3 regions of the Mycolicibacterium fortuitum subsp. fortuitum genome follow, and region 3 is predicted to be linked to each of the others. Evidence: predicted binding sites of a transcription regulator. Region 3 holds the regulator's gene; each other region holds the start of a gene.
The links. Region 3 encodes LexA, which represses DNA repair genes until DNA is damaged. Its sites were predicted from a motif close to CGAACANNTGTTCG; they were not measured.

Region 1 (2,269 bases), 910 kb from region 3:
GGCACAGGATGTCGTTGTCGCGGCAGAACCGGGTGATGTCGTGCACCACCAAGAAGTAACCCGGGAACTTCAGCTGCTCGATGATCCGCAGTTCGTGTTCTATCTGCGCATAGGCCTTCTCGGCGTCGCAGACCGGGCCGTACCGCTCGGCCGCTCCCGCCATGACCAGATGCCGCAGCCAACTGTCTTCGGTATGCCCGGCCGGAACGTCGAATGGTGGCAGCTGCGGGGCGATGAGTGCCAGGCCGAAAGCACACTGCTCTCCCAGATCGGCTGCGGCCGATACGATCTCGGTGCCGAACAGCCAGGCCATCTCCTCTCCCGAGCGCAGATGGGACCCGCCGAGCGGCGCCAACCATCCAGCCGCGGTGTCCATCGAGTTGCGGGCCCGGATCGCCGCCATCGCCATGGCCAACCGGCCTCGGTCAGGGGCGGCGAAGTGCGCCCCGGTGGTGGCCACCAGCGGCAGACCGAACCGCCGCGCCAGACCGGCCAGGGCGGCATTGCGTTCATCGTCACACGGATGGCCGTGATGGGTGAGCTCGACGCTGACCCGCCCGGCCCCGAAGCGGTCCACCAGGTCGGCCAGTGCAGCAGCTGCCGCTTCCGGACCATCTTCCGAGAGTGCTTGACGGACATGCCCTTTACGGCAACCGGTGAGGATATGCCAGTGCCCGCCGGCGGCCTCGGTGAGCCCGTCGAAGTCATAACGAGGTTTACCCTTCTCCCCACCGGCCAGGTGTGCCTTGGCGATCTCGCGGGACAACCGTCGGTAGCCTTCCGGCCCGCGGGCCAGCACCAGCAGATGGGGACCGGGCGGGTCGGGGTCTTCGGTGCGGGGAACGTTCCCCAGCGACAGCTCGGCACCGAACACCGTGGCCACATCCAACTCCCGAGCCGCCTCGGCGAACCGGACCACGCCGTAGAGCCCGTCGTGGTCGGTCAGCGCGATCGCCCGCAGATTCAGCCGGGCCGCCTCCTCGACCAACTCTTCCGGCGTGCTCGCACCATCGAGGAAGCTGTAGGCGCTGTGCGCATGCAGCTCGGCATACGGCACCGAGCCGGGCGTGCGGGAAACCTCGGGCGGCTGATAGCTCCCGCGTTTACGCGACCAGGCCGGACTGTCCCCGCCGTCACCGACGGGCTCCAACGGCAGGCCGGAACGGCGCGGCTTGCCGGTAAGCACCCGCTCCATTTCCGACCAGCTCGGCGGCCCGTTGTGCCAACCCACCCGACCAGTGTATCGAACATGCGTTCTATATTCGGTCGGGGTGGCCCATCCGCAGCGACTGGACCGGCCACCTCGTGATGCCGATCACGCCGCCGCCTTCTACGATGCCCGTGGGCTGGGGATCTGCTGTGAAAGGACGGGCATGGCCTCAACGAAGTACGTCGGCTACATCGGTGGTGTCGCGGTAGCGGCGGGAGTAGGGGCGGCGATTGCCGTGGCCGGCCAAGGCACCGCCCACGCCGATTCGACCGACGGCGCGGCCAAGGGGTCGACGAGCAGCACCTCACAGCACACCAAGGCCGGGCCCAAGCGCAGTGCGGCCAAGACCAACGGGGTCAAGGCCGGCGAGGTCCAACGCCCCAGGCCTCTGTCCAAGGTCAAGGATGCCGTCAGAGACAACCTCGAGAAGCAGACCGGCAAGATCGAGAAAACGGCCGCCAAGGTCACCGACGCCGCCAAGGCCGCCAAGCCGGTAGCCGCCAAACCCAAGCCCAAGCCCAGCGCCGAGGAGTTCGAGGCCGAACAGGTCACCAAGCTCAAGGGTCTGTTCACGCCGAAGCAGGCGGCGGCTCCCGAACCGGACTCAGTGACACAGCCGGAGAGCAAGACCGTTGCGGCGCCGAAGCTCGCCGCGGCGCAGACCCAGGCCGACACCACTGACGGCAGTCAGGCATGGAACCCCAATCCGTTCCGGCCCGACGATCCGGAGCCGACCGACATCCCTGACGCCATCATGAACCTGCGGAATGCACTGATGGAGGCGTCGCCCAACGAGTTCGACCCGCTCGTGCGCGAGGCCACCGAGCAGATCTATCGGGGCAGCCAGATGATTCCGTGGGTCAACGCCGTCATTCCGATCGGCAAGATCGTGACGAACCTGGCCCCTGCTGTCGGAAGTGGGCCGGAAGCCCTCGACGCCCGCCAGACGATCATCAACGAGTTGATCAAGACCACGCCGCCGGGATCGTTCATCTACTACGGCTACGACCTCGTCGCCGACGTGATCAACCTGGAGCCCCAGGGCGCCCAACTCAAGGA
Region 2 (2,269 bases), 190 kb from region 3:
CGATACACAGGGATTCGTCGATGGTCACCGGGACATCGGCGCGCTGATTGACCAGTGTCATGCGTCTCTCCTAACGAGGTTGCCGCGCATGGTGATTCGGTCACCACGCATCCGGATGTACTCCAGGTCGACGGGCGTGCCGTCGTCCAGGCTGGTCAGCCGTTCCGACATCAACAGGGCCGAACCGGCCGGCACCTGCAGCATCGCGGCGGTGTGCGGGTCGGTCGAAACCGCCTCCAGGGCAAGACTTGCCCCGCCCAGCCGGCGTCCGCTGACCCGTTCGATGAGCGCGAAGATGTCGTTGCTCTCCAGCGCATGACCGATCACCTGCTCACCGATATCGGGAGCCAGATAGGTCAGGTCCAGCGATACCGGCAGATCGGCGAGATAGCGCAGGCGCTCGATGAAGACCACCTGCGTGCCCGGTTCGAGGCCCAGTTTGCGGGCCACCGCCGGTGGGGCGGACAGCCGCTGCACGGCCCGGACTTCGTTGCGGACGTCGCCGTAGTCCTTGAACGTCTCCTTCAAGCCCACCAGCGCGTCCAGGCCGTGGTCGTATTTTCTGGCCGCTACGTGGGTGCCCACCTTGGTGCCACGATCGATCAGGCCCTCGTTCTTGAGGACGGCCAGCGCTTCGCGGATGGTGTTGCGGGAGACGAAGAACTCGGCGGCCAACTCCGCCTCCGCCGGCAGCGCCCGGTCATAGATGCCCTCGTAGATCTGGTGGCGCAGCACGTCGGCCACCTGGCGGGCCTGATCGGCACGCGCGCGGCGACTCGGCAGCGATACGGGATGGGCTTCGGGCTGCGACGACACGCACTCAAGGTAAGGGGCGATTCGTGGCTGCCGCAGCGCGGCGAATCTGCCGTCTGCGCAGGTTAACTGATTGCGCCGCCGCCCGACGTTGCGTACCTGGCGAAACCGTCGCCCCGGCTCGCATTGCGCCACCTCGGCGCCGACGAGAATTTACAAATCGCGATGATCGAAACGTCGCCCAGGTCCGATTACGCGATCACCGGGGCGGGCGAAAGAACTTTGGTCACTGTGGCCACACCGGCCCCAAACCGCGGATTCTTGTCGGTATATCGAACTAGTGTTCGAATCATGGGAGTCGGGCTGGCGCACAACCGGGAGGCGTTGGAGGCCGCGCTGGCGGGCCACGTGACCGTGACCGCGACGCTCGCCGACATTGATTTCACCGCGTTCGACACTGCGGAGTTATTGGCGCTGCAGTCCGAGCGTGAGCAGCATGCCCGCACGCAGGCGATGATCGATCACCGCATCCAGTCGGCACTGATGGCCCGTGCCACCCCGCACGAGATCGGCGGCAAATCCTGGACCGATGTTCTTGCCACCCGGATGCGCATCAGCCGCAAGGAAGCCTCCCGCCGCGTCGCCGCAGCCGAGAACCTAGGACCGCGATACAGCCTCACCGGCGAGGTACTGGCGCCGGCGCTGCCCGCATGCGCCGACGCGCTGAGGTCCGGATCGATCAACACCGAACACATCACGATCATCCGCGCCACGGTGGAGAAAGCCGAAAACTACGTCAGCACAGCCGAACTCGCACAGATCGAATCTGATCTGGTCGCCGCGGCGACCCGCGACACCCCCGAAGCACTCAAAGCCGCCGCCGACAAACTGCTGTATCTGCTCAACCAGGACGGCGACAGCCCCGACGTCGCGGCCCACCTGCGCGGGCTGCGGATCGGCAAACAAGACGCCGACGGGTTGGTGCATGTGCAGGGCTGGTTGGACCCCGAGGCCGCTGCCTACCTGACCACGGTCACCGGTGTGTGGGGCGCACCGGGCATTAACAACCCCACCGACCCTGAGCCACTGCACAACCCGTCACCCAACCCCCTCGATGCTCCCGACCCTCCTGAGGCCGGGGCCTCCCAAGCACAGCAAGACCAGCAGGCCGCCGCCGACCGTGACACCCGAACCCAGGCCCAACGCAACCACGACGCGCTCAAAGTGGCCCTGCGCGAACTACTCATGTCCAAACGGCTGGGCCGGCACGGCGGTCTCCCGGTCACGGTGGTGGTCTCCACTACCCTGGCCGAACTGGAGGCCGGCGCCGGCATCGCGGTCACCGGTTCGGGTATCCGAATGCCGATGAAAGACCTCATCAGGTTGGCATCACACAGCTTCCATTACCTGATCGTCTACGACCACTACACCGCCGAACCGCTCTACATGGCCCGCACCAAACGGTTGGCCACCAAAGCCCAACGACTGCTGCTCTACAACCGCGACCGAGGCTGCA
Region 3 (2,269 bases):
GCCACCAGAGCCAGCAACACCGTGGTCAACGGAGTGATGGGCCGGCTGCGGTGCGACGCGCGCGACATCAGCACGCCGGTTCCGCGATACCGAACCGCACCGCCCGCGGGCCGGGACGGCGCGGGCCGCCGGACTCGGCGCACCGGCCTTGCGGCGGCGGTGCCGAAGGTGGCACTGCCCCGAGTGTGGCCCGTGCCGGCGTATCCCGCTGCGCCGGCACCGCCCCGGACGCGGACGCGCTGCGGCGAGGACTGCGGCATGGCCCGAACAGCGCGGGAGCGGCTATCGGCGGGGATATCGATGATCGCCATCTGACTGCCTTTCGGTGGGACGGTTTCGCTCTTGTGTTCGAACATACTCGCTCAAGTGTTCGATAGATAGAACATGTGATCGAACTGTTGCCAAACGATAGAACAAGGCACCGACAAGTTCGGGCCGTCAACCGACAGCGGCCGACCCTGAGCCCTCCGCAACCGCCCCACCAGCGGACACGGGCGCAACACGCGTCGAACACATGTTTGATTAATGTTCGATCAGCGACTACATTCGGCCTCATGAGCGACGACCGCAGCAAGGACGGCAGCACCGACAGCCCGGCCGGATCGGACGGCGCGGGCCCACGCAGGGCCGAGGGCGGCCTCACCGACCGGCAACGGACCATCCTGGACGTGATCCGCGCATCGGTGACCAGTCGCGGTTACCCCCCCAGCATTCGCGAGATCGGCGATGCGGTCGGGTTGACCTCGACCTCATCGGTCGCCCATCAGCTGCGCACCCTCGAGCGCAAGGGCTACCTGCGCCGCGACCCCAACCGTCCGCGCGCGGTCGATGTTCGCGCCGCCGATGATCCGTCGGCGGCCACGTTGGTGTCCACCGATGTGGCCGGCTCCGATGCGCTGCCCGAGCCCACCTTCGTGCCTGTGCTCGGTCGTATCGCCGCAGGTGGGCCGATCCTGGCCGAGCAGGCCGTCGAAGACGTCTTCCCGCTACCTCGCGAGCTGGTCGGCGAAGGCTCGCTGTTCCTGCTCAAGGTCGTGGGCGACTCGATGGTCGATGCCGCTATCTGCGACGGGGACTGGGTCGTGGTACGTCAGCAGAGTGTGGCCGACAACGGTGACATCGTCGCGGCCATGATCGACGGTGAAGCCACCGTCAAGACGTTCAAGCGGACCCGCGGTCAGGTCTGGCTGATGCCGCACAACCCGGCATACGACCCGATCCCGGGCAACGACGCTGCGGTGCTCGGCAAGGTCGTCACCGTGATCCGCAAGATCTGACGACCGCGGGCCGGCCGCCCCGGCACACAATGGTGGCCGGGTCCGGCCGTTCAGTCCGCCCGCACGAATCCGTTGGTGCGGGCGAACTCCTCACTGGCGAACCAGATCTCGGCTACCGCGTCGTCGTACTCGCTGCTGTCGGGTGCCCAGTACCGGCCGGACTTGGTGTCGGCCTTGATCGGGTAGCCCTCTGGGGCGCGGTTCGGATCCTCCAGCGGCAGATGAATGGCTGTGGCACTGGGTATCTCGTCGAGCTCGATGGCGGCGTGGCGCCCGCTGTGAGTCTCGTGGCTGTAGGCCTCCGCCTCGGTGATGATGCGGGTCGGCGCGGTATCCACGTTGTCCTGATCGCCCGGCACCGCCAGCCCGCCGAGGCCCGCGAACCCCTGCGCCTCACCCACCCCGCCGGGTGGACGGGTCATTGCCCCGGTATCCGCCAGGTCCTGGTCCTCGAGCTCCGCCTCGAAGTCGTCGACCTCGTCACCCTCTGCGACTTCCTCGAAGTCGGCGTCGATGGTTTTGAGGTCCTCGTCCTCATCGAAGTCATCGTCCTCGAAGTCGTCATCTTCATAGTCGTCGTCGAAGTCATCGTCGTCATAGCTGTCGAAGCCCCGGTCCTGGCCGATCAGCTGAGCAGAGTCCTCGGGCGGTTCATCCTCCTCGCCCGGTCGCCCGTAACCGGCGGGCGATCCGTGCGGGGCGGCCCACTGACTGACCGGCATCGCGATGTCGGTCGGACCGTCGTAGGGGGAAGCCGCGGCCGCGGGTTCCTCACCCTGTCCGGCGAACCGCGCCGTCGCGGCGTCACCGCCATAGGCGGCGCCGGTCCCGTAGCCGCTCGGCACCTCGGCGCCGCGGTCATCCCGGTACTCATCGTGGTCGTAGCCGCGTGAGTCGTAGTGCGGGCCACCGTCGTACCGGGAATCCCCGGATCCGTCGTCGTAGTCATCCTCGAACGGATCATGGTCGAAATCGTCGTCGTCCCCGGCGCG

Region 1: the regulator LexA is predicted to act here: its motif matches at 1,245-1,258, upstream of MFTT_RS08430 (error-prone DNA polymerase).
Region 2: the regulator LexA is predicted to act here: its motif matches at 1,087-1,100, upstream of MFTT_RS13960 (HNH endonuclease signature motif containing protein).

The regions. Positions count from the first base shown of each region.
Region 1 is NZ_AP025518.1:1,756,810-1,759,078, reverse strand. It holds gene MFTT_RS08430 (error-prone DNA polymerase) at 1-1,231, opposite strand, end outside; gene MFTT_RS08425 (hypothetical protein) at 1,374-2,269, shown strand, end outside.
Region 2 is NZ_AP025518.1:2,852,337-2,854,605, reverse strand. It holds gene MFTT_RS13970 (4Fe-4S dicluster domain-containing protein) at 1-61, opposite strand, end outside; gene MFTT_RS13965 (GntR family transcriptional regulator) at 58-816, opposite strand; gene MFTT_RS13960 (HNH endonuclease signature motif containing protein) at 1,105-2,269, shown strand, end outside.
Region 3 is NZ_AP025518.1:2,666,374-2,668,642, reverse strand. It holds gene MFTT_RS13020 (LysM peptidoglycan-binding domain-containing protein) at 1-311, opposite strand, end outside; gene lexA (transcriptional repressor LexA) at 555-1,277, shown strand; gene MFTT_RS13010 (LGFP repeat-containing protein) at 1,328-2,269, opposite strand, start outside.